3 regions of the Paraburkholderia sp. Clong3 genome follow, and region 2 is predicted to be linked to each of the others. Evidence: predicted binding sites of a transcription regulator. Region 2 holds the regulator's gene; each other region holds the start of a gene.

Region 1 (2,271 bases), 120 kb from region 2:
AGCTAACGTAATGCCGGACCGACCTTCTGCTGGGCAAGTTTCCAGATCAAACGCTGTTTGACCTTTTGCCGTTATCGTTTCGAAGTGAGGAGCGATTATGTTGAACCCGAAGACGTTCGGACACTTCCTTTGGCTCGTCCGCAAGACGTGGATAACACGCGGGCCGCGTTTGTACTACTCGCAGTTTGGAGAGGACGCGGTGTTGCGCGAGATAATCAGTCCCCGGTGCAATAAGGGTGTTTATGTCGACGTTGGTGCATACCACCCTGTCAAGTTCTCGAACACACATGCGCTTTACAAGCGTGGTTGGCGCGGCATCAACATAGACATGGATCCAGTGAAAATTGAAACGTTTTCTCTTGCGCGGTCTGGTGATGTCAATGTATGTGCGGCCGTCTCGAACGAGAAACAGCTCAAGGAAGTCTATAATTTTTCAAATTATGGGTTGACTTCGACCATAGATCCCATAGTGGCTGCGGCCGAAGTCCAGAAGCCTATCTCCGTCCGGACCGTTGAAACCACCACATTGAACGACGTTCTCGAGCACACCCCGTACGCCGGTCAGGAAATCGATCTGCTTTCCATCGACGTGGAAGGTCACGATTACGAAGTCTTGCGATCGATTGATATCAGCAGGTATAAACCAAAGATCATCATTGTGGAGTCTACGCTGACTTCGATAAGGGAAGTAATAGATTCCGCCATATTTCGCTATCTGGAGGAGCGCAATTACCGACTGGTCAGTTGGACATATTTGTCGCTGATCTTCAGAGTGGAAAGATCTCAAATCTTTCGCACTCAGTTATAGCGTTACGGTTCTGCACGTATCGTCCTTGCAGTTGCTATCAATTTCACAATCCCACTATCAACGGCCGCCGCAACGGTCCAGATATACCTGGACCGACTGGTAGCTCAGCCGTGAAGCACATTCACGAGCCCCTCGACTTGCCTGAAGGCTGACTATCGTAACGGCCCGCGCTTATGGGGGATTTCCCTGGGTTTGACGTTTCGAGCGGGCGCTCCGCTCCCAAGTCGCTGCCTCGTCATGGCTCGCCTCTTCCTTCACGAAGGGCCGAATCTCAACGCAACACGTCGGTAAATTATTGTTTTCTTAGAGAAAATGCCGAACGGCAGACGTTCCGCACGGGGCGGGGTTCAAGCCCGAGCGAATCACGTTTCAGGGTCAGTGAACTTCGATCGCGTTCCCGCTTCTTGAATTTGTCACTGCCCGTCCATATAATTAGCACTCGCTGCACGAGAGTGCTAACAACATCTCCGGTTGGCTCGGCCAGCCGGGTTTTTCTCAGCGTTCTTCAGTCTCAATCAGAGAGGAGTATGTATGAACCTTCGTCCTTTGCATGATCGCGTGATCGTCAAACGTCTGGATCAGGAAACCAAGACCGCGTCGGGCATCGTGATCCCCGAAGCCGCAGCGGAAAAGCCGGATCAAGGTGAAATCCTCGCAGTCGGCCCGGGCAAGCGCGACGACAAGGGCGCAGCCATTGCGCTCGACGTGAAGGTCGGCGACCGCGTCCTGTTCGGCAAGTACGCAGGCCAGACCGTCAAGGTCGACGGCAACGAACTGCTCGTGATGCGCGAAGAAGACATCATGGCCGTGGTGCAGAAGTAAGCGCAAGGTCGCTACTTCACCGGTTATATCCAAAGTATTCAAGGAGTTAGAAGATGGCAGCTAAAGACGTCGTATTCGGTGATTCCGCCCGTGCCAAGATGGTCGAAGGCGTGAATATTCTCGCCAACGCCGTGAAGGTCACGCTGGGTCCGAAGGGCCGCAACGTGGTTCTCGAGCGCAGCTTCGGCGGCCCGACGGTCACCAAGGACGGTGTGTCGGTCGCGAAAGAGATCGAACTGAAAGACAAGCTCCAGAACATGGGCGCGCAAATGGTCAAGGAAGTCGCTTCCAAGACCAGCGACAACGCAGGCGACGGCACGACGACCGCTACGGTTCTCGCGCAATCGATCGTCCGCGAAGGCATGAAGTACGTCGCATCGGGCATGAACCCGATGGACCTGAAGCGCGGTATCGACAAGGCTGTTGCAGCTGCAATCGAAGAACTGCGCAAGATCAGCAAGCCGTGCACGACCAACAAGGAAATCGCCCAGGTTGGCGCGATCTCGGCGAACAGCGATTCGTCGATCGGCGAGCGCATCGCTGAAGCAATGGACAAGGTCGGCAAGGAAGGCGTGATCACCGTCGAAGACGGCAAGTCGCTGCAAGACGAGCTGGACGTCGTCGAAGGTATGCAATTCGAC
Region 2 (2,271 bases):
CGCCCGGAAACGATCTGGATGCTGACCTTCGATTCGTCCGGCAGCACGATCGGCCGGTTCGACAGCGCGTGCGGCGCGATCGGCACGAGCACGATGCCCTGTAGTTGCGGATGCAGGATCGGCCCCTGCGAGGACAGCGAATACGCGGTCGAGCCGGTCGGCGTCGCGACGATCAGGCCGTCCGAGCGCTGGTTGTACATGAAGCGGCCATCGACCGACACGCGCAACTCCGCCATGCCCGAGAAGCCGCTGCGGTTGACCACCACGTCGTTGAACGCGAGCGCGTGGTAGATCGGCGTGCCGTCGCGCACGATGCGCGCTTCGAGCAGCAAGCGCTCCTCGCGCTCGAAATTGCCGGACAGCATCTGCGGCACGATCTCGCGCATGTCGGAGATCGGAATGTCCGTGATGAAGCCGAGCCGCCCGTGATTGATGCCGATCAAGGGCGTGCGATACGGCGCGAGCTGGCGGCCGATGCCGAGCATCGTGCCGTCGCCGCCGAGCACCACGGCGACGTCGGCGCGCGCGCCGATCTCGGCGAGACGCAGCGCCGGATAGTCGGTCACGCCGATTTCGGCGGCGGTGTCTGCTTCGAACACGACTTCGAGGCCGAGCTTCGCGATGCAGGCGGCGAGCGCGGTCAGCGGCTCGCCGATGCCTGGCGTATTGCTGCGCCCGACGAGCGCGACGGTCTTGAACTGGCTGGTCACTTGCATGCCGGCATTACACCATAGGTAGGGCCTGAAAAGAACCGCAGACCAACCCGGTTGTGGGGCGGCGCACGCAGGGCGTCTGCGTATGTCGCGATTATCGTTAGAATGGTGAAGACCCGATGACATGCGAGCCCGCCGACGGCGGTGCATTCGCCGGGAGCGGGCGCCGCGGGCGCTCTCGGCTGCGATGCCAATGAGCTAAAATTTTTCGTCATGCTAGATCCTCGCGCACAAACCCTCCTCAAAACGCTGATTGAGCGCTACATCGCCGAAGGTCAGCCGGTCGGCTCGCGCACGCTGTCACGTTATTCGGGCCTCGAACTGAGTCCGGCCACGATCCGCAACGTGATGTCGGACCTCGAGGATCTGGGGCTCGTGATCAGTCCGCATACGTCGGCAGGGCGCATTCCGACGCCACGCGGCTACCGCCTGTTCGTCGACACGATGCTGACCGTCGAATCCGCCGCCGACGAGGAGGCGGTGACGCGCACCGTCAAGACCACGCTGCAGGTGGGCGAGCCGCAGAAGATCGTCGCCGCGGCGGCGAGCGTGCTCTCAAATCTGTCGCAGTTCGCCGGCGTCGTGCTCACGCCGCGTCGCAGCCATGTGTTCAAGCAGATCGAATTCATGCGCCTGTCCGACCAGCGCATTCTGCTGATCATCGTGACGCCCGAAGGCGACGTGCAAAACCGCATCCTCGCCACCCAGCGCGACTTTTCGCCTTCGCAGCTGGTGGAAGCCTCCAATTACATCAACGCGCACTTCGCGGGCCTCTCGTTCGACGAGGTGCGCCGCCGCCTGCGCGAGGAAATCGACGAGCTGCGTGGCGACATGACCTCGCTGATGCACGCGGCCGTCACCGCCAGCACCGACGAATCCGACACCGGCGAGACCGTGTTGATCTCGGGCGAGCGCAATCTGCTCGAAGTCGCCGACCTTTCGTCGGACATGGCGCGCCTGCGCAAGCTGTTCGATGTGTTCGACCAGAAGACCAGCCTCCTTCAGTTGCTCGACGTGTCGAGTCACGCGGCGGGCGTGCAAATATTCATTGGCGGCGAATCGAATCTGGTACCGATCGAGGAAATGAGCGTCGTCACCGCGCCGTACGAGGTGAACGGCAAGATCGTCGGCACGCTCGGTGTGATCGGACCGACCCGCATGGCCTACAACCGCGTGATTCCGATCGTGGACATCACCGCGCGGCTATTGTCCATGACGCTCAGCCAGCAGTAGTCCTCGGGCTCCGCGGAACTGTCGTCATCGCAGTCCGTGGCGATCATGATGCGCGAACGCGCGGTGTCTGCCAATCGTCCGAATGGCCAGGGGTCTCTGGCGGCGCCGGGCAGAACCCGCGCCGCTATAATGAATCTCCATTGAATCGACTCGCCGCAAAATGCGGTGATTTCTGCTACCTATGCGCTTCGACCTCGAGCGGCCTTCACAGAACGCCACGTCGCATCGCGTCGCCGTGTTGCTGATCAATCTCGGCACGCCCGACGCGCCGACGCCGCGCGCGGTGCGCCGCTACCTCGCGCAGTTCCTGTCCGATCCTCGCGTG
Region 3 (2,271 bases), 180 kb from region 2:
AATGCATGCCGATTGTAGGAGGTGAACCTCGCGCGCTCAGGTTTAGCCAGGCGGCAACACGTCGCGAAACTTGCCGCGTCTGTGCAGTATTGCTACCGGACTTGCGATACGTCAAGAAACGCTTACCGGCCTCGACAGGCCGGCTTGCGGATAGGCCGACGCGAAGCGCGGCCGCGGGGACGCAAGAAAGGGCGAAAAGAATGAAAAAGCCCCGCCGTCTTGCGAGGGCGGGGCTTGAGCGCGATGGTCGCTAAATGGCGCGACCGATTAACGCGTGTCGTTTTAACCTATGTCATGGGCGGGACACAATTGACGCGCGCATGGCTTCGACGCTTTACGCGTATTCGGTCAGCGCGCCGCGCATCTTCTTCATCGCGCTGGCTTCGATCTGGCGGATACGTTCGGCCGAGACACCGAACTCGTCGGCCAGCTCGTGCAACGTCGAGCCGCCCGAGCCATCGTCGGCCACCTTCAGCCAGCGCGCTTCGATGATGCGGCGGCTGCGCGGATCGAGCGCGTCGAGCGCGCTTGCGATGCCGTCGCTTTGCAGCCGGTCGCGCTGACGCGAAGCCAGCACGGCAGTCGGCTCACTATGCGAGTCGGCCAGATAGGCGATTGGCGCGTACGACTCCTCGCCGTCTTCGACCTGACCTTCGAGCGCGATATCGCCGCCCGACAGACGCGTCTCCATCTCCGCGACCTCTTCGCGCTTCACGTTCAGCTCCTTTGCGAGACCGTCGATCTCGTCCGGCGTGAACGCGCCAAGCCCCTGCTTGTGGCTGCGCAGGTTGAAGAACAGCTTACGCTGCGCCTTGGTGGTGGCGACCTTCACCATGCGCCAGTTGCGCAGGATGTACTCGTGGATCTCGGCCTTGATCCAGTGCATCGCGTATGACACGAGGCGCACGTTTTGCTCGGGATCGAAGCGCTTGACCGCTTTCATCAGGCCGATGTTGCCTTCCTGGATCAGATCGGCGTGCGGCAACCCGTAACCGAGGTAGTTACGCGCGATGGACACGACGAGTCGCAGGTGCGACAGCACCAGGCGGCGCGCAGCCTCCAGATTGTCGTGTTCGCGCAACTCGGTGGCGAACTGGCGTTCCTCCGCCGGCGTCAGCATCGGAATCCGGTTGACCGCCTGGATGTAGGCGTCGATGTTGCCCAGGTGACCGGACAGCAGCGAAGAATGCGAGAGCGCCAGTGCACCTGCCGGAGCGGCCTTAGCCGACGACGGGCTCAAAGTACTCGGAAGGGTCATTGCATGGCTCACGTGTGAAGCTCCTTTGGAATCAGACAATAGCGGACTCAGTAAACGACTCCAGCGACGGATGTTAGCACTCAGATCTGCCGAGTGCTAATACTTAGAGGTCGCAGGGGCATCCGAGTTCCAGAAAATCCTATTGAGTTTTGACTTATGATAGCCATCATACGCTCTATTTGCCTTGCGCGTTGGACCTGTACAAAGTACCGCCCGGAGCGGTTGCAGGCTCATGTTTGACTGACATCGCCCCGTTTAAAAGAGAATAATTGCTGGTCATGGGCATTATCTGGGAAATATTTGCTCCTGAATTCGTGCTTGGAATAAAGGGGGCGCTCGCTTAATACTCGGCAGTATGGGGGGCGGATGAACAGGCAGAATCTTGTGGTGCGTGGGCTTATTCTAAAAAGCACGTTTGCCGTTCTGCTCGTTCTGCTGTTGGGTGCGGCGGGCGCGTCCCAAGCTGAGCAGTTCGGCGTGCAGGTGGCCGCCGGCGTCGGCGACCATCACGTCAGGACGCTCGATCTCGGCGTGGTCTGGGATCCAAACCTGACCTGGTGGCAGATCGGCGACTGGCATTTCGCGCTGCTCGGCGAGGCGCATGTCGCGTGGTGGCACACCAATGAAGGAAACGTTCACGACAACATCGGCGAGATCGGCGTGACGCCGGTGATCCGCTTGATCAGGTCGTCGGGTTCGGTGCGGCCATTCATCGAGGTGGGTGCCGGCGTCCGGCTGCTGACTAGCCCGCGCATTTCTTCCGACTTCACGTTGGGCACCTCGTTCCAGTTCGCCGAGATGGCGGGCGTCGGGCTGCAGTTCGGCGCTCGTGAGCAGTATGTCGCCGGCTACCGCTTCCAGCATGTCTCCAATGGCGGTATCAAAGAGCCGAATCCTGGTATAAATTTCAGCCAGCTATATTTGCAATATCACTTCTGACCGTGGCCGCCTGCGGCTCGCGGTGTTCGAGGGGCTCTGCAATGGCGGCAAAGATGATCGAAGCGATTCGCGGG

Evidence for each region. The regulator HrcA, encoded in region 2, represses chaperone genes, less so after heat shock. The targets are predictions, from matches to a motif close to TTAGCACTCNNNNNNNNNGAGTGCTAA.
Region 1: a site for HrcA is predicted at 1,241-1,267, ahead of groES (co-chaperone GroES). Genes of this name have one in related genera too.
Region 3: a site for HrcA is predicted at 1,332-1,358, ahead of rpoH (RNA polymerase sigma factor RpoH). Genes of this name have one in related genera too.

The regions. Positions count from the first base shown of each region.
Region 1 covers NZ_JBNDMH010000002.1:2,366,006-2,368,276, reverse strand. Annotated here, with positions in the region: gene OKW30_RS15115 (FkbM family methyltransferase) at 98-808, shown strand; gene groES (co-chaperone GroES) at 1,340-1,630, shown strand; gene groL (chaperonin GroEL) at 1,684-2,271, shown strand, end outside.
Region 2 covers NZ_JBNDMH010000002.1:2,485,461-2,487,731, reverse strand. Annotated here, with positions in the region: gene OKW30_RS15660 (NAD kinase) at 1-716, opposite strand, end outside; gene hrcA (heat-inducible transcriptional repressor HrcA) at 927-1,946, shown strand; gene hemH (ferrochelatase) at 2,128-2,271, shown strand, end outside.
Region 3 covers NZ_JBNDMH010000002.1:2,664,961-2,667,231, reverse strand. Annotated here, with positions in the region: gene rpoH (RNA polymerase sigma factor RpoH) at 335-1,270, opposite strand; gene OKW30_RS16450 (acyloxyacyl hydrolase) at 1,625-2,197, shown strand; gene OKW30_RS16445 (nuclear transport factor 2 family protein) at 2,239-2,271, shown strand, end outside.